4 regions of the Sphingobacterium thalpophilum genome follow, and region 1 is predicted to be linked to each of the others. Evidence: riboswitches for the same ligand, from Rfam matches in the RefSeq annotation. Region 1 holds a riboswitch; each other region holds the start of a gene.

Region 1 (7,680 bases):
CAGTTACAATTTCATTTTCATAAACCACGAAAAAACCTTCTACATCATCAGAGATTGCCAGTGTAGCCGTAATATTACCTTGTTTGATGTTAATGACTTGATTTTCGGTTAAGGTATAAGATGCGCTTTCGAGATGTTGGGTCAGGGACCCCTTCGTTACAAAAATGAGAAAATTAAACGTCGTACGATAGGGGATGACAGGCATCAGGATACTGCGGAGGTAATTCTCGATTCGATAGACTTGAATTTTATTCTCATTGAATAAATTGTGCTCAGAAACATCCGGTAAAAATAACTTTTTGTACTCGTAATTGTTGATGATCTTAATCGAATTTTTCATAGTTTTAAAGACAACCTACTTACCAATGAAATCAAAAAAAAGGAATAGTTGTATGTATGACAAATATACTTAAAAGTTTGCGGAAATTAGGTTAGCATCCGATGCTTTCCAATCAAGTAATTATTGTGTTAACTAAGAGAAAAAGCTTATTTAAGACAAATTGTCCTGATTCCCTTTTATAAACTCCGACGTGAAATGTTGTTGCTGTTTTTCATGGCTGAATTTCTCCCTATTATAGGACGCTGAACTACCTTTGGGTATTGATAAGGAGGTCCATTTATCATCCAAACATATTTTCCCAATATAGAGCATCTGACCGATGTGGTAGGGATAATGTGCTAGCTGCCGCAAGATCGCTTCCATGACGGTATGTCCTTGATTACGGATATAAATGATTTTAGCGAGATCTTCTTCTTCGAGGGATTTAATTGCTTGAAACAGACAGGACCATCCAGCATTCCAATAGGTAATAAGCTCATCGCGATCTACCCAACTGTTCTCAAACTCCTGGTCGCGGTTTCTATTTTGTTTTTCGCCATCTGTGGTGAGGAAATCGGTCCATCGGGAAAGCATATTTCCACCTAAATGTTTAACAATTAATGCAATGCTATTGCTCGAATCATTGGGTTGCCAAAAGAGTTGTTCAGTGCTTAACTGTGCCAATGTTTTATCACCCAAAGATTTATAATATTGAAATTGCTTGATACAAGTCGCTAAAAAATTGTCCATTGCGTCGAAAGTTTGGCATTTATATGAATATTAATATACAAAAATGTCCTGAAACCGAGACCTAAAATAATTTTTTTAGCTGAAATCTGGTTTTGCTATCGATGTCATTAATTTCCTGATACAGTTTTTTGAGGTGATAAATGTGTGAATTTATAAGGAGAAGGAGAAGGAGAAGGAGAAGGAGAAGTGTGAGCAAAAATGCTAATAAAAGCAAAGGTGATACTGTGTGAATTTATAAGGAGAAGGAGAAGGAGAAGGAGAAGGAGAAGGAGAAGGAGAAGGAGAAGGAGAAGGAGAAGGAGAAGGAGAAGTGTGAGCAAAAATGCTAATAAAAGCAAAGGTGATACTGGGGTATGTATCACCTTTAAGCTAACTAAACATTAAACATAAATAAACAGTCTTTTTTAAAGACCACACTAAAAATTACAATACTACTCTGCCACTTGTTGATTTGTCAACTTGGACATTTTTTGGTTGATTTTTTAACGCAATTCTTGCCGATGTAGAAACATTTCCCTGTAAGTTTTCTTTCACGCCGAGCGTAACATTTGCAGACGAATTGGCTTGTACTTGGGCATTTGTTGTCGAGAAACGGCTCATGTCAACCGATGCGGATGAATTGGTGTTCAAATTTAAATTTGAAGCGCTACCCGCAATTTCCTGCTTAGACGAACTGCTTGCCGATACTTGCAAATTTTTACTGCTGACATCTGTCGTTAACTTGCTAGAAGAGCTCGTTGAAAGGTTGATATCATCAGCAATTAATTTTTTAAGCGATATTTTTGCGGAGGAGGATACGTCTACAGAAATTTTGTTTGCCTTAATCGTTTCATCGGTATAGATCGAACTGCTGGATGATGCCGAAAAGCGTGTCGGTATCTTGCTTGAGTAAACAGTTACGCGATTGTTTCTCGCATTTCTGATTGAACTGTTTCTTTTATACTGTACATACAGTGTACCGTTTTTTACAGTCGTTTCGATAAGGGATAAATGTTCGGGATTATCTGCTTCAACAATAACTTCGTTGCGATTAGAGTGAATATAATCTACACGTAATGAAGTTGCCGATGAAATGCCATCTGGAGCAGTGATCTTACGTGTTTCGCGTTCTTGTGCCTGAGCTACATATAAAAATGAAATAAAGGCAATGGTTAAGATTCTTTTCATTATTTTTCTGTTATTAGTTTAAATTTATTTTTACTGAAAGTTTCATTTTAATTTCCCTTTTTATCGTTTCTTATGCACTTATGCATACGCTCTATCGTTAACTGCCACCTATAGTATAATAGTAATGCCAAAACTTTAAATCCGTTTAAAATACTGATTAACACTAGTTTTGTTCCTGAGTGCTATTTTCGTTCATGCTCATTTTTGAACATCAACTGTTCGGTATCGGACAATAGTTTGTTTACCAGACTCTTCGTTTGTAGGCTGCTAACCAGAATTGATACTCTAATTGGGAAGCTGTTATAAATACTTGTCGCATCTTCTCCCGTTTTGTTGCAGTAGTTTCTGCTGCAATTTTGTCAACGTAGTTTTTCGCCTTGATAACGCCCTGTGCAAAATCCTCACCGCTATAAGTTGCTATCCATTTGGAATAGGGATTTCCCTGTGTATTTGCTGTCGATACAATGTGATCTCCGACCTCCTTATAAATCCAAAAACAGGGGAGTGTTGCCGCCATAGCGACCTCAACGCTCTCGAAAGCGGCTACGCTTTTAAGAAAATGGACATAATGATGGCAGGTTGGTTCGATCTTGTTGCTCTTGTCGGCAGGACTTAAACCAAATTCCCGAAAGTAATTTTCGTGTAGTGCCCGTTCAACAAGAAGCGCATTGCGACCAAATTCGAAATAGTCCAATGCTTGTTGGTTATCCGTACTTTTTGCACCTATAAAGGCGAGCACGCGGCCAAATTCTTCTAAATAGAAAGCATCCTGCTGCATGTAAAATTGAAATTTATCCAGGGGAAGACTACCATCACTAAGCTGAACTATAAACGGCATAGTAAGTATATCCGAATAAATAGCTGTTATGGATTCCCAGGCATGATCAGTCCAGTTCATATTGAATAAGTTTAATCGGATTGTGGAAGTGATTTAATGGCCCATTTCCTTTGCCAATGACGAGGTCTTTGCTACCAGCTATTGCTGCGTGTATATAGGCCAATGCGAAGTCTACTGCGCTAACGAGACCAACGCCTTGTGCCAAATGGCTCGCAATTGCTGAAGAAAGCGAACAACCGGAACCATGTGTATTTTTGCTGTTAATTTTTTGTGATTTGAATTCAATTGGTGGATTCTTGTGCTGGAACAACAGGGATGTTAACTCTTGGCTTTGGAGATGCCCGCCTTTAATCAAAACGGATTGACAACCTTTCGCCAGTAGGCTATTTCCCGCTTTTTTCATCCTCTCGACATTGTCAATAACTTCGTCTACTAAGACACTTACCTCATCTAAATTTGGTGTAATCAGTGTTGCTAAAGGAAAAAGAAGTTCTATGCAGGCCTGAATTGTATCATCGTGAATGAGCTTGTGCCCGCTGGTCGATACCATGACTGGATCAAATACGATAGGCCCTTTATATTCTTTTAAATAGGCGCTAATAAGCTCCACAAGTTCAATATTGTGTACCATCCCTATTTTGATTGCATCGGGATAGATGTCGTCAAAAATAGCATCTAATTGGTCCTGGACGGCTGCTGTAGGAATTTCATAAATATTTCTTACACCTTGTGTGTTCTGAACGGGTAAGGCAGTTAAAACATTCATGGCATAACAACCTAATGCAGATATGGTTTTGGTATCTGCTTGTATACCTGCACCACCGCTACCATCGAACCCTGCAATGCTGAGTACGGTAGGGACGCGGTATTTTTTATCTTTTGTCATTTTAATAGTTCTTTTAGTTGTGCACTGGCAGCTCTGGGATCTTGACTTTGGCATATGGTCGAAACGACTGCAATGGAGTCTGCACCGGCGTTCCAGGTTTCTTCTGCTGTTTGTAAATTCATCCTTCCGATTGCGATCAATGGTTTTTCCGTCCTACTCCGAAGTTGTTTTAAACCTGCAATTCCCCATTCAGTAACCGTATCTACTTTTGTTTTCGTAGAAAAAATGGGGCTTACACCAAGGTGGTCGACGGCGTACATTTGTTGACTTTCCAGTTGTTGCATGTCTTCTATGGACCAGCCTATCGTTAATTTATCACCATATTTTTCGCGAATAGCGAGCGGTTGCAAATCATTTTGACCCACATGTACTCCCCATGCCTCGATTTGGGCAGCGATTGCTACGGCATCATTGATCACGAGCGGAATACCATAATGATCGGTCAGTTTTTTTAAACGGATGGCTTTATCCAAAAATGTGGCCGGATCGTCAGCTTTTTCGCGCAATTGTATAAGATCGACTCCACCAATAATAGCTTCTTCGGCAACATTGAGCCAATGTTGAGGATAGCAGTCCCGCTCAGAAATGACCAAATATAGCGGGTAGGGAAAAAGCGGATTAATGCGCATAGCGTTTGATCTTGAGCTTCGATTTGAGGCGTTCTGCATTGAGCTGATAGAGTTCATCGTAGAGATTCAATTGCAGGGTACCCGGGCCAGCTGCTGTTTGGGCAGCGAGTTCTCCCGCTAAGCTCAAAATGGATACACCGGCAACAGCTGCTTCAAAATAGTGGTCTGTAACACCTAGAAATGCACCAATAAGCGCAGTAGCACTACAGCCAAGTCCAGTTACCTGTGTCATTAAAGGGTTGCCATTAAAAACTTCAACCCGGTATTGCTGTGAAAGAATATAGTCTACTTCTCCAGAAATACAGATAATGGAGCCGGTTTGCTCTTGTAATAATTGGCCAAATCGGAGGGCATCTTTACTTGCTGTCGTGCTGTCGACTCCTTTTGTGTTCGGTTGGTTGAAATTGTACAGCGTCATGATTTCTGATGCATTTCCACGAATAACCGTTGGTTTGAGATCCAGTAGATTGGATAATAAATCGTTGCGGAATGCCGATATCCCAGCACCAACAGGATCAAGTACCCATGGCCGTCCAATGGTATTGGCATGTTCGGTAGCAACAAGCATAGCTTCTGCAGTATCTTCACTCAAGGTGCCGATATTAATGACAAGAGCTTGTGCAATATCGACAACCTCGCGTACTTCTAATGGACTGTGTACCATCACAGGGGACGCTCCTAAGGCTAAAAGTGCGTTGGCAGTATTGTTCATCACGACTAGGTTTGTGATGTTGTGTACAAGGGGTTTTTCGACCCTCAGCTGTTCTAATAAATTGATAATTGAATCTTCCATTCTTTTTACATATGCTAAGATGTACTGTGTGGCCTTGGAGGGAAGAAGAGCGATAGCCTGTGCAGTAAAGGAATATGCTGTACAGTGGATTTTTGCTTTTCCCTACGCCGGTATAAACCGAATCAGGTTCAAAGGGACTATCTCAATTCTATACAGAATACCCCCAAAGCCAGACCAAACTTAAACAAAAAAGAGGACTTTTCATATCCATCATTTTTCGATCATTAGCTTGTTGAATTAATCGGCCGGATTTTGATCGGCACTAATTTCAATATATTCAACAGGGGTATAGGTAACCCGGGCAAAATTTTTGGTCAAGAGTTCTGTCTCTAAAACTTTTCCACCCTGAAACTTTAAAAACTTCTCGCGCCAAATCTCATTTTTACGAAAGAACTGATTGTCTATTTTAAGAAATTGATGTTCTTTTTCAAAGATATGGTACGCAAAATCCAGTTCTTGATCGATCCTCAATTCACCTTCTAAACATTTGTCTGTGAACCAGAGATTTATTTGAAAGGTGTAAGGCGTGTTGTTGGTGAATTGATAGTCGCGATAATTATAAAAGACGGTAGCTCCACTACCGAATGGCAAAACACGGCCATCGTCAGGAAAAGGGTCAAAAGAGTGGTGATAACGTTCATTGACGTTGAGTGGACTATGGATAACAAGCCAATGGATGAGGTTGGATATTTGACAGATTCCACCGCCAATACCCGCTCTTGCTTCACCAAAGGATAACTCCATGCCGGGCAGATACCCTTTCTTTACGGTGGGGAGCCCCACGAGTTTACAAAATGAAAAGGTTTCCTTCGGTCTGATCAGAATGCTATTAATCTGTGCTGCTGCAATTTTTAGGTTGGTAACTTTGTTAATCTGCAATTGCATATTATTTTCGCCCAGTTTTTTTAATAAGACAGACTGATGCTTTTTAATACGAAAGGGAAGTTTTTCAGCTGATTTAGCTGTGCTGTATTTCTTATTATCAAATAGCCAAACGGCTTTGCGCCGCACTCTTCTCGCCCATACAGCAATAAAATAGAGTATGGGATGGTGTTGACTGATCAGTTTTCTTTTTCTCAATTTGACGTTTATGTATCGCTATCAAAATTAGTGCAGAAATGTGTTTTTTGCCGTGTTTTGTCGCATATTTTTTTATCAAAATCACGAATCTTATAGTCTGAGCTTGGTGCAGTTTTTCAGTTCGTTTAGTTGGTTTTCTTTACCTGTATGTATTTTGCTGTTAACTTTCCCTCCTTGTTATAGATCAAGCTTTCGTAGGTACAGTTTCCGAGGTCTTTTACAATAGATTTTTGTTGTAATACACCCTCATAATAAAACTCATCAATCGTTTCGTTGGCTCGGTATGATCGCTTGATTTCGGCTGTCAGTCGATTGCTTTGATCGAAGGTTTGGCGTAGTGAGTAGTCACTTGTTTCCGGACTATCATACTGATAGCGGACGCGACTTTCTCTTTGATCATTTCTACCCGAAATCTCTTCAGTAATTCGATTCTGTTGATCATAACTGTAAATGGTCCAGTCTCTCCGTTGATAGACAAAATGAATGGATTCACTTTTTATAACCTGGAGTTTACTGTTCAAGTGATAAATCATCGCCGATTCAAATGTAGGATCGTAGGAAACAATGGCATTTGGAAGATACCGGTAAATTGTACTGCTGCTCCACTTACTATTGCGAAGGTACTGTATGGAGTCGATAAGTCCGAATTGATTATAGCATCTTTTGTTGTAATAATTATTTCCCCCGGAAAGATTGTTCGATGTGATCTCTTTGCCTTCTTCATATACAGTCGTCATAATTGCACCGGATTGCACCGCATTTTCGTCCGAAAACTGCTGCATTACATAAGTGCCGTCACATATATTCTTACGCTAACTGTAATAAAGAGGAAGAGCGGGATTTGCGATAATAGCCGCTGCATATTGCCCGGATGGAATAAATTGAACTTGTGCGATTGAGTCAAAGAAATGTGAGGCATTATATTGTGCCGAAGCTTTCTTTGACGCAATTTGTGTGCTGGTGTTTAATATCGGTTTGGCTGCTGCCAGATAGGTATTACTATCGTATATGATCTTGGGTTTGGCTAATCCATCAAACAAGATCATGGCATGACGTTGCTTCAATGACAATACGTCGATAGTCCATTGGTGATTTTTAACGATGAATGTGAGTTTTTTTGCATCGGTTTTTGTGACCAGTAACTTTGTTGTGCTAAAAGGCACTTGTTTGAAAATCTCAGCAGCATTTTTTTCGTGTAGACGCATGATAAAATCAGTT
Region 2 (7,680 bases), 400 kb from region 1:
TCCTGGAGAAAGATGGGTTTTAAGAGCACATGTTTAAATCCAGGTTGTTTAGGATCTGGCAGAATCCCGCCGATAGATTTAAAAAACCAACCACCGATTTCGCCAAACATCATGTGGTTGTCTGAAATATCACGGGTTGCTTTTAAATCCCAGTTCTCCAACAATGTTGTCGCGCCATTTACTATCCACCATCCCCAAGACGGGTAGGTATCTTGTACCGCAACCTTATAGGCTGTCTTTGCATAACCGTTATCTTTTAACGCATTCAATAATGCTTTTGCACCCAATACCCCTACATCTAAGTGAAAGTTGGTCTCTTCCACTTTCTTATTCAGGTTGGCTGCAACCCGGGCTTTCATTTCGTCAGGTACCACACCCCAATAGAGTGGAACACTCAGTTCAGTCTGTGTTCCATTGCTATAAATACCCTTGGAAGCATCTAAAAATTTAGCGTTGATGGCCGTCTTAATTTTACTGCTCAGCAGTTCATATTTTTGTTGATCTGCTGTGTATCCAAACAATTTAGCCGTAGCAGCCAAGATGGTCGCATCCACATAAAAATAAACCGAGGAGGTCAACTCCAGATTCGACTGTGACTTCACTGGCACCCAGTCTCCACGCCCAAAAGTCGTCAACCCAGATGGGCTGATTCCGTCGACATAATCGACATAGCGTTTGATATTAAGATAGCATTCTTCTAATGCACGTGGGTCTCCATAAAACTGATAGATCTGCCAGGGAATGATGGAAATGGTACTTGTCCAATCCAAACCATTCGCTGTACCATAACCCCATCCCCCAGTTGGAATAATATCGGGTAAGACACCGTTCTCCTGTTGCTCATCACGATGATCCGCCATCCATTTTTCATAAATTGTTATCCCGTCAAAATTGTACAAAGCTGTTTCAATCGCAAGGTGCCCATCCCCTGTCCAACCGTTCTTTTCGCGCTGCGGACAGTCTGTAGGATAGCCCATCAAATTGGACAAGTAGGCATTGTTGGTCGCTTCCCATAGTTTGTTGACCAACGCTGATGACGTCTTGAGCTGTCCAATGGCGGGCACATCACTATGCATAAAATAAGCGGTCACAGCCGAACTATCCAATGCAATTGCCGCACTGCTGCTAACCTCGACATAACGAAACCCTTTGTAACCGAACTTGGCCATAAACTCATCATCCCGACCACTTAAGGTCAATATATCGGTCTGAAAGGGCTCCTTTTCCTTATCGCCCCGATAATAAACATCAATATTGGACTGATCAAGATGCCCATCCGCCAACAACCGCTCACCATGCTTGATACGCAGCATAGTACCCGCAGCTCCTTTCACCTTAATTTTTGTAATCCCGGCCATATTCTGGCCCATATCAAACACATAGGTACGTTGGTCTATCTTTGTCACTGATTTCGGCTTATAGGACTTCACGAGCCGAATCGGTACCATCTGTTGGGAAACGATATGTGCAGATGGCGCATTTCTATACTGAACAGCCTGCCAGGCCGAATCATCGTATTTTGGTTTATCCCAGTTGGGTATTTCCAGTCTTGCATCGTAATGCTCACCAGTGTAAATATTATTATAGGTGATTGGTCCTGACGCTGTCTTCCACTGCTTATCCGAAACAATGGTTTCCGTCGTTCCATCTGTATAAACGATTTTCAGTTCTAAACAGAATGTTGGCCGGGCCCGCCATGGTGCTTTATCAAAATTCCAAACGGCCAGTGGTTGATGATTATACCAGCCATTCCCCAAAACAACGCCAATGGCGTTCTCTCCTTTTTGAAGCTGCTGGGTTACGTCCGTCACGACATACAATGTCCGTCGGTCAAATCGAGTATACATTGGATCCAGACGATGGTCGCCAACGCGCTGGCCATTAATGGAAAGTTCATATAATCCTGCTGCGGCAATATATGCGCGGGCAGATTTTATCTGCTTATTTGCCTTAAATTCTGTTCTAAAATAAGGCGTTTCTCGCGCATGAATATCCTTATTGTCGCTGATCCATTTTCCTTTCCAAAGGTCCATTCCCATCATGCCCGTTTCGAACGATGCTATTTCTGAACGTGTTGATACACCATCCTTATCCCATACTTTAACCTTCCAGAAGTACTTGGTCTGTGGCTTTAACTGTGCGCCATTATAGGACACTAACATAGCCGAGCTGAACTGTTTGCCACTATCCCAGTTATCTTTGGTCTCTCGCAGCAGTGCCAGCGAATCTTGCCCTAAAAAGATCTGATAAGCCTGTTGTACCGCACCTTTACGTTGGTCCTCAAGTCGCCAGCTAAGTCTTGGGTGAATTGCATCAATACCCAATGGATTGACCAAATGTTCGCATGTCAACTGCACGGCGCTGCAGTTGTTTTTAGGTTGGGCATAAGTGTTGCTAGCGATACACAACAATGTTGTCAATAAAATCCTACGCATTAAAAGATACTATTCTTGGTGGTTGTTAAATTGTTTTAGCTGATTCAAAAAACTAATATATCAAATATTTCCCACATACTGACCTGTACTTTCCTGTACAATAAACCCAAGTCTGCAAAATAAAATTCTTGCAACTTTCATAAAAATAACCTTATCTTAGTCACAACTTTAGGGGTGTCTGCTCGTGCAGGCTGAGATTTTACCCTTAGAACCTGATCCGGATCATACTGGCGTAGGGAAAAGTGAGCTGTCTACAAGGTGCATTGCTGTGCCTTTGTGTAGCCATTCCTAAAGTTTTACCAAAAAAATTAAGGAATGGAACTTACAATAAACCATCAGATTCGATTTTTCGACCCCTCGCTTACTTCATTGGAAGGCTTGTTGCTTTTGGAATTATCCGGCCAAACTCAGGGCGTGGCTGTAGCTATTAACAACAAAGTCATACCCAAAAAGGACTGGGCTACGACACCACTAAAACCGCACGATCAGATTATTTTAATCACCGCGTCCCAGGGCGGATAGCTATTCCCCAAAAATCAATCGAACCGAGTAATTCACCCCAATAAGAAAAAAATGACAGCTGAAAAAATTACGCAATCGCCCTTTCCAAATGCAAAGAAAATTTTTGTATCCGGAAAACTATTTCCTATTCAAGTCGCTATGCGTCAAATCTCCTTGAGTCCAACCAAATTAACGAATGGAGAAGTAGAAATTAATCCCCCGGTAACAGTCTATGATACTTCTGGACCATATACCGATGACACCATCCATATCGATATCCGAAAAGGCCTCCCGCGCCTTCGCGAACAGTGGATCTTAGATCGTCAGGATGTCATACAGCTGCCTGGCATCAGCTCTGAATATGGACAAAAACGCCTTTCTGATTCAACGTTGGATGAACTCCGATTCGCGTATAGCCATAAACCGAAAGTAGCCTCTCCAGGTAGTAATGTTACCCAATTACATTATGCTAAGCAAGGCATCATTACCCCAGAAATGGAGTACGTTGCTATCCGTGAAAACCAACGTATCGAGCAGCTCACGACCAGTACCCCCGGAATGGATCATCAGCATAAAGGACAGAATTTTGGTGCCAGAACACATGATAAAGCAATTACACCAGAATTTGTCCGTGAGGAAATCGCTGCCGGAAGAGCAATCATCCCCAATAATATCAATCACCCTGAAAGTGAACCCATGATTATCGGGCGCAACTTTCTTGTTAAAATTAATGCCAATATTGGCAATAGTGCTGTAAGCTCAAGTATAGAGGAAGAAGTTGAGAAAGCAGTATGGGCCTGTCGTTGGGGAGCCGATACCATCATGGACCTATCCACTGGCAAAAATATTCACGAAACCCGCGAATGGATTATCCGTAACTCGCCCGTTCCAATCGGTACAGTACCGATCTATCAGGCGCTCGAAAAAGTGAAGGGGGTGGCCGAGGACCTTACCTGGGAAATATTCAAAGATACCTTGATTGAACAGGCCGAACAGGGTGTTTCGTACTTTACCATACACGCCGGCGTACTGCTTCGTTATATCCATCTCACCGCTTCTCGAGTAACGGGAATTGTCTCCAGAGGAGGGTCTATCATGGCCAAATGGTGTCTTTTCCACCACAAAGAGAACTTTCTCTATACCCATTTTGAGGAGATCTGTGAGATTATGAAGCGATATGATGTTGCTTTTTCACTTGGCGATGGTCTCCGTCCAGGAGCCATTGCAGATGCAAACGATGCTGCTCAATTTGCGGAGCTAGAAACACTGGGCGAGCTCACCAAGATCGCCTGGAAACACGATGTTCAGGTGATGATCGAAGGTCCGGGCCATGTTCCTATGCAATTGATCAAAGAGAATATGGACAAGCAATTGGCTTGTTGTGACGAAGCACCATTTTATACCTTAGGACCCTTAACAACTGATATTGCTCCAGGTTATGACCACATCACATCAGCCATTGGAGCTGCTATGATCGGATGGTTTGGATGTGCGATGCTTTGCTATGTGACCCCAAAAGAACATCTGGGCTTACCAAATAAAAAAGACGTTAAAGACGGTGTAATCACCTATAAACTAGCTGCCCATGCGGCCGATTTGGCCAAAGGACATCCGGGTGCACAATACCGTGATAATGCCTTGAGTAAAGCGAGATTTGAATTTAGATGGGAAGATCAATTCAACCTTTCCCTGGATCCAGATACCGCACGGGAATATCATGACGAAACGTTGCCTGCGGATGCGGCCAAAGTGGCTCACTTCTGCTCCATGTGCGGTCCCAAATTTTGCTCGATGAAAATTACGCAGGAAATCAGAGATAGTGCCGCTCAAGGGATGCGGGAAAAATCGCAGGAATTCATCGCCAAAGGAAAAGAGATTTATTTATGATCATCGCTTTGACAGCAGCAGAAACGATCCCTTCTGAAAAAGGGATTATAGATGCTTTGTTCAAAGAAGGACTTGATATCCTGCATTTGCGCAAGTATCATTTTACGGACCTACAAATGTCCAGGTACGTTGAATCTATAGATTCAACGTACCTGGACAGATTGGTCCTACATTCCCACCCTCACCTATCGGCTGAGCTCGGAATCGCACGTATTCATATGAACGAAAAGAATAGAAAGGATAGATCAACAAATCAAATGCTTTCTACAACAATCTGTTCGACATCTGTGCATGATATCGATCAATTCAATAGCCTTGATGAATGTTGGGCCTATGCTTTTCTAAGTCCATTATTTCCGAGCATCTCAAAAGTCGGGTATGGAGTGTATAATGCAAGGTTGGATCAGCTCCCGTCACGCTCCAACTTTACTGTTGGTCTCATCGGTCTTGGAGGGATAAACCAAGGCAACTGCCTTATTCCGATGCAGCAAGGCGCAAATGGAATTGCCTTATATGGTACTTTATGGAAGCACCCTGATCCAGTTCAAAATTTTATAGCATGCAAACAAAAACTATGGAAAAACTCCAATATATATCGCAGGGACAAACATTAACTGAACAAAAAAATAACATACTGAAAGCGCTGGATGCGGGGGCCAAATGGATACAGATCCGATGGAAGGAAGCCGATGAAAAGAGCCGCTACACGCTTGCAGAACAGATCAAGCAAACCTGTTCCGAATTTGGTGCCAGCTGTATCATCAATGACCATCCTTCACTTGCAGCAGCGGTAGACGCTGATGGCGTACATTTGGGATTGGATGACTGCAGCGTCACAGCTGCCCGGCACCTATTGGGTGCAGGAAAAATAATCGGCGGTACTGCCAATAGCTTTGCGGATGTAAAACGTAGAATAAGTGAAAACTGTGACTATATCGGACTCGGACCATTCAACTATACCACAACAAAACAAAAACTAAGTCCCCTATTGGGGATTGCAGGATATGAGAACATCATCCAACAAGTCCGCCTAGCAGGCTTGCCCCCTATTCCAATATTCGCAATTGGCGGTATAAGCCAACTTGAAGATATCCAACAGCTATTAGAAATTGGAGTTTACGGTGTAGCACTCTCCGGAATCGTAACCAAGACTCCAAACATTGTTTCATCCATCAATAAAATTTTATTATGAGCAACCTACATATAGCCGATCGCGTATTTGAATCCAGATTATTTCTGGGTACGGGCAAATTCGGTAATCTCACAGAAATGAGCGATGCCATTGTGGCTTCGGCCTCCCAATTGGTCACTGTTGCCCTCAAACGAATCGACCAGACCAACGCAGACGACAGTCTCATCAGTGCGCTCGATCTGGCGGCAATCCATTTGCTTCCCAATACTTCGGGAGCACGAACTGCTGAAGAAGCTGTGCTCGCAGCCCAACTTGCACGGGAGGCATTGGAAACCAACTGGGTAAAGCTGGAAATTCATCCCGACCCCCGTTATTTACTGCCCGATCCTATTGAAACCCTGCGTGCAACTGAATCGCTGGCCAAACTGGGTTTCGTTGTCATGCCCTATATTCACGCAGATCCAGTACTTTGTAAAAGATTGGAAAATGCAGGTACAGCAGTTGTTATGCCTTTAGGTGCTCCTATTGGTAGTAATAAAGGGCTTCGCACACTGGACTTTCTCGAAATTATTATTGAGGAGAGTAATGTCCCTGTGGTTATAGATGCTGGGATCGGAGCTCCATCCGATGCTGCCAAAGCCATGGAAATCGGAGCGGATGCAGTCTTGGTCAATACGGCAATTGCGGTCTCAAATAATCCGATACGTATGGCCGAAGCATTCAAAGAGACCGTTATCGCTGGACGAAAGGCTTATGAGGCCGGTTTAGGAAAGATCGGATCACAAGCAGTCGGTTCGAGTCCCTTAACTTCATTTTTATTTGATTGATGATTCACTTATGACAGATTTCAAAACGATACTCGATGAATACTCCTGGAATGACGTCCACACGCAGATTTATGACGCTACCAATCAGGATGTACAACATGCGTTAGAAAAAGACCATTTAACGCTCGCTGACTTTAGGGCGCTCATCTCACCGGCTGCAGCACCGTATCTGGAACAAATGGCACAAAAAACACAACAAATCACGCAACGTCGCTTCGGTAAAACCATACAGCTCTATGCCCCTCTTTACCTGAGCAATGAGTGCCAAAATATCTGTACATATTGCGGTTTTAGCATGGACAATAAAATTAAACGCAAAACCCTCAGCAACACCGAACTATTACTGGAGGCGATGGCACTTAAATCCATGGGAATCAACCATATTTTACTCGTTAGCGGAGAAGCCAACAAAACTGTCGAGATCAATTATTTCCTAAACGCTATTCGGCTTTTAAAACCTCATTTTTCACAGATATCCATTGAGGTACAGCCCCTGGAAGAATCCGAATACCGACTACTACAAGCCGCAGGGGTTTATGCAATTTTGGTCTATCAGGAAACCTACCATCGAGAAGTTTACAAACAATATCATCCGAAAGGAAAGAAGTCCAATTTTGACTATCGTTTAGATACGCCTGACCGTATAGGCCGGGCCGGAATCCATAAAATCGGTCTGGGGGTATTACTTGGGCTAGAGGACTGGCGGGTGGACAGCTTTTTCACCGCGGCACACATTGCCTATTTGCAAAAACAATATTGGCAGACACGCTATTCCATTTCCTTTCCACGCTTACGACCAGCCGCAGGTTCTGTTGAGCCAAATTTCCATTTGGCAGATCGTGATCTGCTGCAGTTGATCTGTGCATATCGTCTGTGGAATGAAAATTTAGAAATCTCG
Region 3 (7,680 bases), 2.4 Mb from region 1:
CCATCATTCAGTAGGTCGATTTTCATATCTGCTCCGAATATGCCAAGTTGAACCTCTTTTTGGAGCAATTGACTTAACAATAAAGCCATCTCTTCATACATTGGTTTGGCTTTATCCGGTCTTGCTGCTCTGATAAAAGAAGGTCTGTTTCCTTTTTTTGTTTGAGCAAAGAGGGTGAATTGTGAGATGAGTAAGATATTTCCGTCTATGTCCTGTATCGATTTATTCATCAGGCCCTGTTCATCCTCGAAGATGCGTAAGTTGATGAATTTCTGTCCTAACCATTTCAGATCTTCTGTTGTGTCAGCTTCTTCAACTCCTAATAAAATCATTAAACCCTTCTGGATCTTGCCTGTAATCTGATTATCTACCGTACAAGAGGCGTTTTTCACTCGTTGTATAACTGCGCGCATAATGAAAAGTATAAAACCAAAGGTAAAAATTCCGATTGTTAAACACGATGTAATGTGCAATTTATCCGCCATATTAAATAAAAAACGTCTCTTGCTTCCTCAGGAAAAAAGAGACGTTTTTTTATTTAAATAAATTGTTTCTAAAATTTGAAATTCAAGCCCAATAGGAAATTTGTTGGTGCTTGTGGGAAATAGAAATTATAATATTTTCTGGTATCACCTTCCATCCAACCGAAGGTGTAGCCATTGGCTTCGTACTTTTCGTTTAAGATGTTGTTGACCTGTAAAGTTGCACTGATGTTTTTGATACCTAATGCTGTAAAGCTATAGTTTGCTAACAGATTGTTGACAAAATAAGAAGAAATGCTCCTCTCTTTCGCCGATGAATTATCTAGATATTGTGTTCCTACAAATTTGGATAGAAGAGAGAATGTAAGTGACGTTATCGGACTATAAGAAAAATTACTTGACAAAATCGTTCCCGGAGATAAAGCAATGTTTGTTTTTGAATAAAATATCCTTGTATCACCGATTACCTCTTCAAAGTCTTTAATTTTATTTTGGCTGAAACTAGCTGTTGCTTTCCAGTTGAACTGTTTGCTGATGTTCCATGATCCATCGAATTCAAGCCCCATTCTATAGCTATCTTTGACATTTTGTCGAATTGGAGAGCCAGTATCACTGATTTCGCCTGTTGGGATCAACTGATCTTTGTAAAACATGCCATATCCATTCAATCCGATGTTGAATTTTTCATTTGTAAAACGATAGCCAAATTCGATGTCCTGCATTTTTTCCGGGGTAGGGTCTGGTAAGGCGCTATTTTTCTCTATAAAATCCTTGCGAACAGGTTCTTTTTGTGCAAAGGCATAAGAAGCGTATACATTTGAATGGTCATTTAGCAAATAAGTTGCACCAGCTTTAGGGTTCAAGAAATTAAACTTAGGATGATAATTATAATTTTTCACCTTATCATCATCACCATACATGTGGTAATCTACATTCCGATATTGAATATCGGCCATTAATATCCACTTGTCTAGTTTGTAATCGACCTTTAAGAAATTACTGAAATCATTTTTTTGTGATTTCCCGAAGTAATATTTGTCGTCAAGAAAACCGGTTGATGCATATTGTGCCCAAATCACCTGGCCATAATGTTTTCCTTTGTATTGATTATAAGCTCCACCCCAAGTAATTTCAAGCTGATCATTCGGTCTGTAATTTAGGGCATAGGTCACGCCATAAAAATAATTATCAAGCCATCTCCTACGGACGAGATCTGTTTTTTGTATGGTATCTTTACCAATGATGACGTTAGGCAAACCGTATTTACTTAGTTTATCTCCCGGTCTCATTTCTTCATAGTAACCATAACCTCTTGTATAGTGTAGGGCTGTATTGAGTGTCAATTTGTCGTTCAGGATATTGGTATAATGAAGTTGATGATGTTTCTGCGTATAATTATCTGTTTGATTTTGATACGTATATAGATTATAATTCCGGCCAGCGTTCATGAAACGATCCTTCTCTGCGCCCGAGATTTCGAGTGCATTATCTGCATAGTCATCCATGCGCGATCGATCGCCAGTAATCAATGGTTCAGGAACGCCATTCCAGGCTTGATATGTCTTTTCTTTTCCCCAGAATACAATTCCTTTTAAAATATGTTTCTTGCCATAATAGCCTCCATCCACATAGAAAGACTGTAAGTCTGAACTACCTCTCTCGATATAACCATCGCTACTGATTCGAGATAATCTGGCATTGAAGGCAAATTTGTCGTTAATTAGTCCGGTACCTACCTTGACTGTATTTTTCCAGGTATTGTAGGAGCCAAATGAATTGTTGAGTTCTGCGTAAGGGGTTTCGACTAACGTATTGGACTGAATATTTAATGAGGCTCCAAATGATCCGGCACCATTCGTCGAAGTCCCAATACCACGCTGAACTTGGATGCTCTCAGTAGAAGAGGCAAAGTCGGGAAGGTTTACAAAAAATGAACCCATACTCTCCGCATCATTTAAAGGGATTCCATTTAATGTTACGTTGATTCGTTGATTATCCGATCCCCTGATTGTCATTCCGGTATAACCTATGCCTGCACCGGCATCGGAATTGACCTGCACGGATGGAGTCTGATTTAAAAGGAATGGGATATCCTGGCCGAGGTTGCTACGCGTTATTTCTTCTTTGGAGATGTTTTTAAAGGTTGTAGGAGCATTTCTTTTGGCACGGGTAGATTGAACAAGCACCTCTTCCATTTGAATTGTACTAGGTTCTAACGCTACCGTAAGCTCCAAATTGTCTTTAACATCCACATTTTGGCTCCATGTTTTATATCCAAGAGAAGATACCTGGATCTGGTGCTTACCTGTATTGATACGATATAGTTTAATCAGCCCATTTTTGTCCGATTGGCCAGCAAAGGATGCTTGTCCATCTATGGATATGGAAACATACTGTAAGGGGGTCTGATTGGTATTGTCTACAGCTTTAATTGTCAGATTGTGTTGCGCAATGGCAATTTGGCTTGAAATAGTAGCTAAGGAGCTACAAATCAAAAATTTGATCATGGTAATGTATTTTGTTTGAGTTAAACAAATCATAGCAAGGGGTTACTATGACCGCACTATTTAACTAACCTCTCCCTACGCCAGCATTATCTGGATCAGGTGTACAGAATTTAATCTGTTGGGTATAATCTCAGCCTTTATTTGTGTTCCTGACAAAACAAGGCACCCCTATTCGATGCTGCGAATATATAAATTTAAAATTGAAATGAAGTATAAAGAAGTAATTTATGACAAATGAAAAAGAGCGGATTTGCGGTATTATTTCTTTTTGGTTAAAAATTTGTGCAAATTGTTGTTTTTGGTATTTATTGTTCTTTTTAGGTACCTTGGCATGAATTTTTCTACTAAAGGTATGTATTCATACAGGTCAAAAAATTTTAGTTACTAAATTGATAGTGAGGAGATAAAATGTTAAAATATTTAAGCGCTAATTATATTCTGCCGATTACTTCAATGCCAATAAAAGACGGTATTGTTTCGGTAGATGAGGAGGGGGTAATTCAAGGTATCTATGACCCAACTTCATTTACACCTTCAGATAAAACGAAGGTTGAGAGATATGAAGGAGTGATAATTCCAGGTTTTATCAATGCACATTGCCACATTGAATTGTCGCATATGAAAGGTATTGTTCCTAAAGGTACGGGGCTTCCGAGCTTTCTCAGTAAGGTGATGACAACGCGGTCGGCATCGATGAAAAAAATAGATGACGCTATGGCCAAAGCCGATCGAGATATGTACGAAAATGGTATTGTCGCAGTCGGAGATCACGCCAACACTGATAATTCTTCAAAATTGAAGGAAGATTCACAGATATTATATCACACATTTGTGGAGGTGCTCGGAATTGAACCTGAAGAAGCTGACTTTAAGTTAAAGGAGGCTAAATCGTTGACCCAAGAGTTTAGGAATGGGCATGTATCCATTACTCCGCACGCTCCCTATTCTTGTTCGAAGGTCCTTTTTAAAAAATTCAAGAAGATGGTTCCGGAAACAAATATTATCAGTATTCACAATCAAGAAAGTGAAGAGGAGAATAAACTGTTCCGTTATAAAATGGGTGAGTTCTTGGACTTTTATAAAAGTATAGGAAAAAATGCTGATGCGATTAAGGCGCAGGCAAGAAATTCGATTCAGTCTTATCTTCCTTATTTGCCTTATCCAAATAAATTATTGTTGGTTCATAACACCTATACCTCTCTTAAAGATTTGGATTTCGTAGAACGTATGGATCGTGATGTGATGTGGTGTCTCTGTCCAAAGGCCAACCTTTATATTGAGGGAACATTGCCAAAGGTTCAGAATTTTATGAATGCCGGACAGCGTTTAGTAATCGGAACGGACAGTTTAGCTTCAAACGATACATTGTCCATTTTGGAGGAGCTAAAGGTATTGCATGCGCACTTTGAGGATCTGGATTTCTTGCAGACTATTCAATGGGCTACAATCAATGGTGCTATCGCGTTGAACATTGAGGATGAATTTGGCTCCCTTGAAGTGGGTAAAAAACCTGGGATTGTGTTGTTGCAAGGTATGGAACACATGCGCCTAAATGAAGATGTTAAGGTAAAACGTTTAGCGTAGTATTTAATTCCCCAAAACTTCTGTACTTTTGCTCTTATTGAACCGTCCATGACTATAATAACGAAACTATAGTCATGGTAAGTTCCATCTAACCGATGGAAGAAAAAATAAGTTACAGATGAAACATTTGAATATTTCAATAAGAGGTAAAGTACAGGGTGTCTTTTTTAGATTGACAACCAAGGCGGTTGCAGATCAAGTCGGTGTTAGAGGCTTTGTTGTCAATTTAAAAGATGGTTCTGTCTATATAGAGGGCGAGGGCGACGATTTTGCGCTAGATTCACTATTGGAGTTCTGCCAAGAAGGACCCGAGGGTGCAATCGTTGAAAGTGTTGAGGTAAAGGAAGGCGAAATGAAGGGCTTCTCCTATTTTGAAGTAGTTAAAAGAGTTCAATCTTAAGTCTTTTCGCCTTGTCAGTACTTAAAAAATTCGCCGGACAGACCATGATTTATGGCCTGAGTACGATTATAGCCCGTATGCTGTATTTCGTCATGACGCCATTGTATGTCCTCAAATATCCACCTGCGTCCTACGGAATATTTACTCATATGTACGCCTGGGCATCCATGATCAATGCCGTTTTGGCATTTGGTATGGAAACAACTTTTTTTAGGTTTCTCCAAAAAGTCGAAGAAAAGGATAAAAAGCAGGTTTTCAATAACAGTTTTATCGTCATTGCCTCTTTGGCAACATTATTTTTTATTACGGCCATAGTCTTTGCTGGCACTATTGGTAGCTGGTTGAATAAGGGAACTTACAATGCCGATTACGAGAGCTATGTGAAGTATTTCGCCCTCATATTGGCATTGGATGCTTTAGCTATTGTTCCTTTTGCGAAATTGAGATCGGAGGGAAGGCCTATTCGATTTGGTGCTATTAAATTGGCCAACATCGGTATTATGGTTATGCTTAACCTATTCTTTATTGCGCTAGTTCCCTATCTGATAAAAGATGGTGGTGCTTTGGGCACTTGGTGTTCCGGTTGGTATAGAAATGAATGGATAGGTTATGTATTTATTTCTAATATTGTGGCAAGTGCAGCAACCTTTCTATTACTCCTTCCTGAAATGAGGGGTTTCTATTTTAAACCGGAAAAGCAGCTAATCTTAAAGATGCTATCGTATAGCTTTCCGATTTTAATTGCCAATATTTCTTATATCATCAACGAAAATTTAGATAAAATTGTGTTGCCAATCTACCTGCCTAAGGATATTGGGGATCGCGATTTGGGGATCTATGGAGCCGTTGGAAAATTAGCAATGTTTCTGAGCATTTTTGTTCAGGCTTTTCGATTGGGCGCCGAACCATTTTTCTTTTCTTATGCAAAAAATGCTAATGCAAAGAAGACCTATGCATTGATTATGGAATATTTCGTAATTGCCATGATGTTAGTTATGCTGGGGATTACAGCGAATATTGACTGGCTGAAGTATTTTATTAAAGGAAATGTGGAAACTCGTGACTTATATTGGTCTGGACTTTTCATCGTTCCGCTATTACTATTCAATTATGTGCTGTTGGGCATCTATATGAATCTTTCGGTATGGTATAAGCTTTCTGACCAAACACGTTACGCTTTGTATATTTCATTGGTAGGCGCAGGAATAACCATCGTTGCGAATTATTATCTGATTCCTAGATACAGTTATGTTGGAGCATCAATAGTCACATTTTTAGCCTACTTTTCTATGGTGGTGCTATCTTATGTATGGGGACAAAAACATTATCCTATACCTTATAAATTGGGCAAGATCCTGATGTATATAGTTGTAGGAATATGTTTCTCCTATCTATCCTATTTTGTATTTAATCATAATACCTTCGTTGGTAATGGGCTTTTGATTGCTTACATTGGAGGTGTATTTCTGATGGAAAGAAATCAGCTCAAGCGATTCATAAAGAAAGACGCTTAAACGAAAAAAGGTCGTGCTAATGTTAACTTAGCACGACCTTTTTCTTTATAAATCGTAGACTTCAGGATTATACCATTTCTGCCGAGAAATTGTGTTCAATTTCATGAAGTACCTCAAGAATCTCTGCCTGGCTTTGAAGGCTAACCAATTTCATTCGGTGTTCTTTAAAGTTGGGGATTCCTTTGAAGTAATTCGCATAATGCCTGCGCATTTCAAAAATACCCAATTTGTCACCTTTCCATTCAATGGATTTGTTCAGATGTGTTCTGCAAACCTCGACACGTTCGGCAATAGTTGGTCCTTCTAAACGCTCACCAGTATTGAAAAAATGTTTTATTTCTCTAAAGATCCAGGGGTATCCGATTGCTGCACGGCCAATCATAATGCCATCCACTTCAAACTCCTGCCGCCATGCCGCAGCTTTTTCGACAGAGTCTACATCGCCATTGCCAAAAATTGGAATCTTGATGCGCGGATTGCGTTTGATATCACGAATCATAGACCAGTCCGCCTGACCTTTATACAGCTGCGCGCGCGTACGTCCATGAATCGCAAGTGCTTTGATCCCCACATCTTGTAACCTTTCGGCAACTTCGTATACATTTTTTGTGTTGTCATCCCAGCCAAGACGTGTTTTCACCGTTACGGGTAGATCCGTAGCCTCAACGACAGCTTTTGTCATTGCAACCATTTTATCGATGTCCTGTAGCAGGGATGAACCAGCTCCTTTACAGACTACTTTTTTAACTGGACAGCCGTAATTGATGTCGATTAAATTAGGCCCTGCTTTTGTGCAGATCTCAGCAGATTGACGCATACTTTCAATATCTCCACCAAAGATCTGAATGCCAATAGGACGTTCATATTCAAAAATATCAAGTTTTTGAATTGACTTTGCAGCATCCCGAATTAAGCCTTCCGAGGAAATAAATTCAGTATACATTAAATCAACACCATTCTGTTTGCACACATAGCGAAACGGAGGATCACTTACATCCTCCATCGGAGCTAATAACAATGGGAATTTACCCAAATCAATATTTTCACCAATCTTGACCGACATCTTCGATAATTTTTTACAAAGGTACAAAATTTGGCATTAGTATAAAGTTAGCTAACTGTCACGAGTTTAGAGCCGATTTTTGATCTCTTCAGATCCTGTCGAACGTTGACCGTTCGAATCGCTAACCCCG
Region 4 (7,680 bases), 1.8 Mb from region 1:
CGCTTTCTGCAGGTAGTTAACCAATTCATTCTTTGGAAAGTGCTTCAGGCCATTGAAGTTCATATGTTCTAAAAAATGGGCCAAACCAAGCTGTTTTTCATTTTCTAGAATAGAGCCGGCCTTCATACCCAAATACATGGTAACACGGCCTTTAGGCTCGCTATTTTTACGAATAAAGTATGTAAATCCATTTTTCAGTTTCCCTGTGATGACTTCATTGTCGAAGGGTAATTTTTGATTCAGGGCCAAACTATCTTGGGATAGAATCGCGCGCGCTTCCGCGGTTAACGTGGTTGGCATTTTTGCTTCTGCTATATAGAACGTAGCCGGTAATAGAAAAGCTAATGCGAGTGGTTTAATGAATTTCATACAAAAAAATGTCTTTTTTCAGTTATTTTTGCTAATTGTTTTATATTAGGGTAAACGGAACAGGAGATCAATTGTCCCGATAAATCGTAAAATACAGATTAATACTTTTTTCATTATCCAAGGAGGAATCGGGACCCGCTATAAGGGAACGTCTCTTTGTATTACTTATAATCTGTAAAAATTCCACTTAAAAATACAGAATAACTTTCGAAAAGAACAACAGTTAATTGTAATTTTGTTGCAAATGGATTTTGAAAACTGGACTGATATAAAAAAGGAATTCGAACAATTCTTAAAGTTCGAAAGAGGTTTAAGCGTTAATTCAATTGATGCTTACTTAAATGACGTATCCAAATTTCAGATCTACTGCGAAGACAATCATTTGGTTTTAAATACTGTAACGAGAAAAAATATACAGGAGTTTTTGGCTTGGTTGCAGGAGTTTAATATTTCACCCTTCACACAATCCAGGCTGATCTCTGGCCTGAAGACTTTCTTTAGCTTTTTGATGATCGAGCATGAATTCGTCCACAATCCGACAGATCTTCTTCAGGCGCCACGCTTGGCACGCAAGCTGCCCAGCGTTTTGAGCATACATGAGATCGATCAATTGATCGCGGCAATCGATCTTTCTTCACCCGAGGGCGAGCGCAATAAAACGATCATCGAAATCTTATACGGATGCGGTCTCCGTGTTTCCGAACTTGTCACACTCAAGATATCAAACCTTTTTTTAGATGTTGAATTTATCAAAGTTGAAGGCAAGGGAAGCAAAGAACGCCTCATTCCAATTGGTCAACACGCCATTAAACACCTTCGCATCTATTTAGAAACAATCAGACCTCATATCAAGATTAAGGCCGGAAATGAAGATATTGTATTCCTCAACAGAAGAGGCGCCGCATTATCCCGGGTCATGATCTTCTTGATCATCAAAGAACTTGCCTTAAAAATTGGTTTACAAAGAACCATCAGCCCACATACCTTTAGACATAGCTTTGCGTCACATCTGGTGGAAGGTGGTGCCGACTTAAGAGCTGTACAGGATATGCTCGGTCATGAAAGTATTACTACGACCGAAATATACACACACATCGATAGGGACTACCTTCATTCCATTATTACGCAATATCATCCACGGTCGTGATAAATGTCCGATCACCTTTGCCAGCTCGACCATCCAAATGAACTGTACTGCTTTATTCAGGGGCAATCGTGCTAGCCACCTCTCATTCCACATGGCCCGCCCGATGCTAAGCATATATGGAAACTATTAGCATTGACGTAAAAAAAATAGAGAATTGACGAAAGCTAAACGCTAAAATACTGACGATAAGATGCCTTAAAAATTGATTGCTAAAAGATATAATTTTATCACAAAGATTGTTTGTAAGATCTAGAAAATAGTATATCTTTGCGAGACGTTCCCGTAGTTCAATGGATAGAATTTCAGATTCCGGTTCTGACGATGTGGGTTCGACCCCCGCCGGGAACACATCCTATTTAACAACAAAGACTATCCTAGGATAGTCTTTGTTGTTTAGAAGCTCTTTTGCAATAACTTGTGTTGCGAAGCCGTAAAAATATTCCTGAAGATGATATTGATTTCATGGTCAATGGCGGCCCCCGAAATTCCGGTGTGTGGATAGAGTCTTATCGTATTTGTCAAGATAGATTCTACAAAATCCCTACTTTGTTTGCCTATCTGTTCATAAATCGCTGCATTATCATTTCCATCGTGAAGATTTACCCAAGAAAGAGCGGCCAAATTCATTATTTCCTCCCTCCGATTCGCATAATCTTGCTGAAATTCATCGAGTACCCTAAACGCTTCTTTACTTTCAGTTTTCTCCCATTTGGATTGATTGCTTTTTAACACAAATAGTTTTTCGATTAAATCCAAAAAGCGCTTATACATTCCCGTAAAGTTGGCCAGTAAAGTCAATTCCGCAAAAGGCATAAAGGGATATTGATACAACAGCTCGCGACGTGTACTTTTTGCCGCATCAATCTCAAAAGACTGCCTGCTATCAACGAGAACGTCTTCCAGCGAAAAAGAATGCGAAGCTGTAGCTTCCAATCCAAATGTATCCCAGTCATAGTGAATCAGTACATGATCCCGATCGACAAAAAATGATTTTATCAGCGGTTCACCTTTTTCGTCCAAAACGGGTTTTCCCGCCTCCTGAATTGCGGCATTTAATGTGAAGTGCGTCAAATGTGGCGCTCCGGTAGCATATCTCCAGAAACCACGGAGTCGATAGTGGTCCCCTTCACGCGTAGCAGTACCAGATGCCTGTCCACTCCCCCCGAAACAAACCCGATCCGTTTCGAAAATTTGATTTCCTATAAGGGGATCAATAAAACCGACAAAGAGATTTGCTCCTGAACATAAAGTTACTGTCCAGGCTAATCCCCCATCCCAATAAGCCAGATCAGCCAATAAGCTGAGTCCTTCAGGTACACTTAACCCCAATCCACCTAATGCACGGGGAACCCAAATCTTAAACCACTTCCGACGGTAAATCAGATCCAGTTGTCCATCTGACAACGTTTTCTGCTGAATTCCTTTTGCCTGATTATCTTTCAGTATAGCGATATCTTCGCTATTGAATTGCATATCTTTCTTCACGTATTATTCTCCTCCAATTAAAATACCCACTAAATGCCATAACAAATAAAAATAACGTCAAGCCCGAATAAAGAAACAGCCCTTTATGGATCAGCAAAGGAATTGCCATCAGATTACTGATATTCAACAATATCCAATTTTCTATCTTCCGCTTTGCCAATAACCACATCCCTGCCCAAGCTGTACAGGAAACGGCAGAATCCCAAAGCGGTACATCAGAATCCGTTAAGTGTACCAATCCGAAATAAAACAACAGAAAACCGACAGCACATATGCCACCTACTATCCACCATTCTTTCGGCTCACAGTGTGTTATGGGCGTAGCTACATCACGACTATATTTCCAATAGATCCAGCCATAGATGCTCATGATCAAATAATAGAGATGTAGCAATATTTCGGCATATAGTTTCGCATGGAATAATACGTAAACAGAAATTAAGATACCAATAATCCCAAAAATGTAATTGATCGATTTATTTTGCCGGGAAAACCAAACTTGTAAAACACCAAAAGATACCCCCAACCATTCCGCAATGGTGGCCTGTTGAATCTGTTTTACAAAAGCTTCGAAAATTGTTTCAGAAGTCATCGCCTTGTTTATTATTTCGTGTCATTCATAATAAACCTATGGGAGAGAAACGGCTATTTTTTATTGAAATTAAATCCCTACGCCAGCATTACCTGGATCAGGTATATAAAAGCGATTGTACAAGGAGGTACAATCGCCTTTATTGGGTATAATCTCAGCCGAGAATGACCACGGTCATTCCAAGCACCCCATAAGTATATTTTCTGTCGAATTGATTATTCTATATCAATCAATTTCAACGCTTTGTGCGTACGCGTACGCGTTTCTTTACAAAGTTGCGCATCATCGTTCAATGATTTCCCGTGTGAAGGGATCATTTCACGTAGTTTTTTACGGTATTCATCTGATTTGGCACGTTCAGGGAAACATCTCTTCAACAAGCTGATCATAATAGCTACTGACGTCGAAGCTCCAGGAGAAGCTCCTAATAGCGCAGCAATAGAACCATCGGCACTAGAAACGACCTCTGTACCAAATTCTAAAATTCCACCTTTCTTTTCATCTTTCTTGATGACCTGAACACGTTGTCCTGCTTTCTCGATAACCCAATCCTCCAATTTAGCTGTAGGCATAAATTGTTTTAAAGACTCCAGTTTATCTTTTGGTGACTTCATGACTTCAGTAATAAGATACTTCGTCAACGGTAAGTTGTCAAGTCCGGCTGATAACATCGGACGGATATTGGACAATTTGATAGAAGCCGGTAAATCGAAGTAAGACCCCTGTTTTAAGAATTTAGTTGAGAAACCTGCATATGGTCCAAACAATAACGCTTGCTTGCCATCAATATAACGTGTATCTAAGTGCGGTACAGACATTGGAGGCGCACCGACAGAAGCTTTACCATACACCTTCGCATGGTGTGTATTAATGATCTCTTCATTCACACAACGCAGCCATTGGCCTCCCACCGGGAATCCGCCATAGCCTTTCGCTTCGGGTATTCCAGATTTTTCCAACAATAACAACGAGTGCCCACCGGCTCCAATAAATACAAATTTTGCCTTGATTTCTCGCTTTGTTCCTGTCTTTAAATCTTTGACTTCCACTTCCCAGCGACCGTCATCTTCACGTTCGATGTCAATTACTTCGTGGTTTAAGGAAATCGAAATATTTTCTTTATTTTCAAGATTAGCGATCAAATCACGTGTCAACGACCCAAAATTTACATCAGTGCCCAGATCCATTTTTGTCGCCGCGATTTTTTCGTCTGCCGCACGTCCTTCCATCATCAATGGAATCCACGATTTCAACAATGCTGTATCTTCGGTATATTCCATCCCTTTGAACAAGTTTTGGGTCGTTAGTGTTTCCCATCTTGTCTTTAGAAATTTAGCGTCTTTTTCACCAAAAACCGCACTCATGTGTGGAATACTACGGATAAAATTTTCAGGTTGGGCAATAATGCCTTTATCAACGAGGTAGGACCAAAATTGCTTAGAGACTTCAAATTGCTCGGCAATTTTCACTGCTTTATCAATCTTGACAGAACCATCTTTCTGTTCGGGGGTATAATTTAACTCGCATAAAGCAGAGTGACCCGTGCCAGCATTATTCCATGCGTCAGAACTTTCAGCAGCCACAACATCCAAACGCTCAAGAATTTCAATATTAACGTCTGGGCTTAATTCATTGATTAGAGTACCCAAAGTAGCACTCATAATACCGGCGCCGATCAGAACAACGTCAACTTCTTTATTTGATTTTTTGCTCATGTTTTTGTGATTGATGCAAATTTAATATAGTTTTTGGTAAACGTCCAAGTCTTTTGTCAAAAAACTGTACTTTTTAGAACCACTTATTCAAAAATACCATTGATTTATTAAAATAATCCTAAGTGAGCAATCGCTTACCGTAAAATTCTAAAAATGTTACCTTAAAACACTCCCCCACTCCAAGATAAACACCGGGTCAGCACACAATGTTTTTCTATTTTAAACCGTTATTTATCGAAAGATTTTGTGTTATAATATAGTTTTAACATTTTTGCAGAACGTCGATAGGCAATAGTGTACACGATGGCTAAAAAATAAGATCATTTATTCGCTCATACTATAGCATCGAGAAAAACACAAACACTGTGGCATAACCAAGATAAACCTAATGGAAGCGAGTTCATGTATCGTGTTGAATTCCAAGATCAGACGGGCTGTGAGCGAAAGAAAGCACGAGGAAAATGGTCATAAATGCCATAGTGTAATTAATTGAAGAACAAATAACTTATACAGATGAAAATACTTGAAGGAAAAATTGCTTTAGTAACAGGAGCATCAAAAGGAATCGGAAGGAAAATTGCAGAAGTGTTTGCACAACATGGTGCTAACGTCGCTTTTACGTATCTTTCTTCTGTCGAAAAAGGACAGGCGTTGGAGCAGGAGCTTCAGGCTTTTGGCACCAAAGTGATTGGTTATCGCTCTGACGCTTCAAAATTTGAAGAAGCAGAACAATTGATCAATGCGATCGTCGCTGATTTTGGCGGATTAGATATTGTTGTCAATAATGCTGGTATCACAAAAGACGGCCTGTTAATGCGTATGACCGAAGAGAATTGGGATGATGTATTAAATGTCAACTTAAAATCTGTCTTTAACGTTACAAAAGCTGCTTCAAAAATTATGATGAAAAACCGTAAAGGTTCATTTATCAATATGTCATCCGTTGTTGGCGTTCAAGGAAATGCTGGTCAGGCAAATTATGCTGCATCAAAAGCTGGTATCATTGGGTTCACAAAATCGGTCGCTAAAGAATTAGGTTCTCGTAATATCCGTGCAAACGTAGTTGCTCCAGGCTTTATACGTACCGAAATGACAGATGTACTGGATCCTAAAGTTGTGGCAGGATGGGAAGCTGGAATTCCATTGAAACGTGCTGGCCAACCAGAAGATGTTGCCAATGCATGTCTTTATTTAGCATCTGACTTATCGGCATACGTAACCGGACAGGTTCTTCCTGTTGATGGTGGTATGTTATAAAAAATAACAGGCTTAGGTCAAGTTTTCTTACCTTGACCTAAGCCTGTTCTCTAGTTATGTTTTACGACGATCCCGATCTATCTACCCCTCTAACCTGGATATACCGGACAAAGACACTATACTTCTCCTTCTATTTACAGAATTTTCAATCTCCACATACCTGTATTGTTAATAATACCAAACATCTTCAATAGGCTTCTGATAAGAAGGAATCTATAGATCGCCTCCAATATTTACAAATTTTCGTTAATTTTGTCGATCAAATTTAAATGCTATGGCGAACTGGAAGGATTTTTTTGAAATTAAAACCGAGGATGATTTTAATCAGCATTGTTTAGATACCTACCAATTCCAGAGCCAGCATTGTAAGGTTTATCGTGACTATATCAGCCTCCTCGGCAGAGAAAAAGACCTTATTCAGCACTATACGGATATTCCTTTTATGCCTATTGAATTTTTTAAGACGCAACAGGTTATTGCTGAAGGAATGGAGGCTGAAATCGTATTCTCGAGTTCGGGTACAACGGGTATGGTCACCTCAAAACATTTAGTCGCTGACCTCCGTATTTACGAACGCACTTTCCGTCGTATTTTTGAAGACTTCTATGGTCCACTAAGCCATATTGCCGTACTGGCCCTTCTACCCTCATACCTTGAAAGAAGCGGTTCATCTTTAATCTACATGATTGATGATCTCATGAAGCAAAGTGAGCAGCCTGAAAGCAATTATTTTCTCTATAACCACCAAGAGCTTTACGATACACTTGTGGCGCTCAAAAATAAAGGCACAAAAACAATCCTTTTCGGCGTAACGTACGCCCTACTCGACTTCATTGAACAATACGCCTTTGAATTTCCTGAACTGATTATTATGGAAACTGGCGGAATGAAAGGTAAACGCAAGGAAATGGTCAAACAGGAAATCCATAAACTCCTGGAAGAAGCCTTTTCCGTCCATGGAATCCATTCGGAATATGGCATGACAGAATTACTCTCACAAGGTTATTCTTCAGGTCAGGGAATTTTCCATCTTCCCAAATGGATGAAAATCTTGATTCGCGACACCAATGATCCATTGAGCCTAATTCCCATGAATAAAACTGGTGGTATCAACG

The links. Region 1 has a riboswitch for thiamine pyrophosphate ahead of thiM (hydroxyethylthiazole kinase). Riboswitches for the same ligand answer to the same signal wherever they lie in the genome.
Region 2: another riboswitch for thiamine pyrophosphate. It lies ahead of thiS (sulfur carrier protein ThiS); the one in region 1 lies ahead of thiM (hydroxyethylthiazole kinase).
Region 3: another riboswitch for thiamine pyrophosphate. It lies ahead of AACH28_RS13795 (TonB-dependent receptor domain-containing protein); the one in region 1 lies ahead of thiM (hydroxyethylthiazole kinase).
Region 4: another riboswitch for thiamine pyrophosphate. It lies ahead of pnuC (nicotinamide riboside transporter PnuC); the one in region 1 lies ahead of thiM (hydroxyethylthiazole kinase).

What each region holds. Positions count from the first base shown of each region.
Region 1 is NZ_CP151087.1:5,470,309-5,477,988, forward strand. It holds gene AACH28_RS24105 (hypothetical protein) at 1-340, opposite strand, end outside; gene AACH28_RS24110 (DUF1572 family protein) at 491-1,069, opposite strand; gene AACH28_RS24115 (GIN domain-containing protein) at 1,493-2,236, opposite strand; gene tenA (thiaminase II) at 2,478-3,134, opposite strand; gene thiD (bifunctional hydroxymethylpyrimidine kinase/phosphomethylpyrimidine kinase) at 3,121-3,960, opposite strand; gene thiE (thiamine phosphate synthase) at 3,957-4,589, opposite strand; gene thiM (hydroxyethylthiazole kinase) at 4,579-5,382, opposite strand; TPP riboswitch at 5,465-5,557, opposite strand; gene AACH28_RS24140 (VanW family protein) at 5,620-6,462, opposite strand; gene AACH28_RS24145 (hypothetical protein) at 6,588-7,244, opposite strand; gene AACH28_RS24150 (hypothetical protein) at 7,275-7,680, opposite strand, start outside.
Region 2 is NZ_CP151087.1:121,827-129,506, reverse strand. It holds gene AACH28_RS00525 (family 78 glycoside hydrolase catalytic domain) at 1-2,435, opposite strand, end outside; TPP riboswitch at 2,596-2,691, shown strand; gene thiS (sulfur carrier protein ThiS) at 2,751-2,957, shown strand; gene thiC (phosphomethylpyrimidine synthase ThiC) at 3,009-4,823, shown strand; gene AACH28_RS00510 (thiamine phosphate synthase) at 4,820-5,437, shown strand; gene thiE (thiamine phosphate synthase) at 5,383-6,015, shown strand; gene AACH28_RS00500 (thiazole synthase) at 6,012-6,782, shown strand; gene thiH (2-iminoacetate synthase ThiH) at 6,793-7,680, shown strand, end outside.
Region 3 is NZ_CP151087.1:3,107,238-3,114,917, reverse strand. It holds gene dtd (D-aminoacyl-tRNA deacylase) at 1-413, opposite strand, end outside; gene AACH28_RS13795 (TonB-dependent receptor domain-containing protein) at 554-2,989, opposite strand; TPP riboswitch at 3,044-3,169, opposite strand; gene AACH28_RS13790 (amidohydrolase family protein) at 3,398-4,573, shown strand; gene AACH28_RS13785 (acylphosphatase) at 4,692-4,973, shown strand; gene AACH28_RS13780 (polysaccharide biosynthesis C-terminal domain-containing protein) at 5,018-6,487, shown strand; gene dusB (tRNA dihydrouridine synthase DusB) at 6,555-7,550, opposite strand.
Region 4 is NZ_CP151087.1:1,528,238-1,535,917, forward strand. It holds gene AACH28_RS07025 (insulinase family protein) at 1-369, opposite strand, end outside; gene xerD (site-specific tyrosine recombinase XerD) at 614-1,516, shown strand; tRNA gene AACH28_RS07035 (tRNA-Arg) at 1,793-1,864, shown strand; gene AACH28_RS07040 (acyl-CoA dehydrogenase) at 1,910-2,989, opposite strand; gene pnuC (nicotinamide riboside transporter PnuC) at 2,976-3,593, opposite strand; TPP riboswitch at 3,650-3,794, opposite strand; gene AACH28_RS07050 (malate:quinone oxidoreductase) at 3,809-5,308, opposite strand; gene fabG (3-oxoacyl-[acyl-carrier-protein] reductase) at 5,822-6,565, shown strand; gene AACH28_RS07060 (acyl transferase) at 6,840-7,680, shown strand, end outside.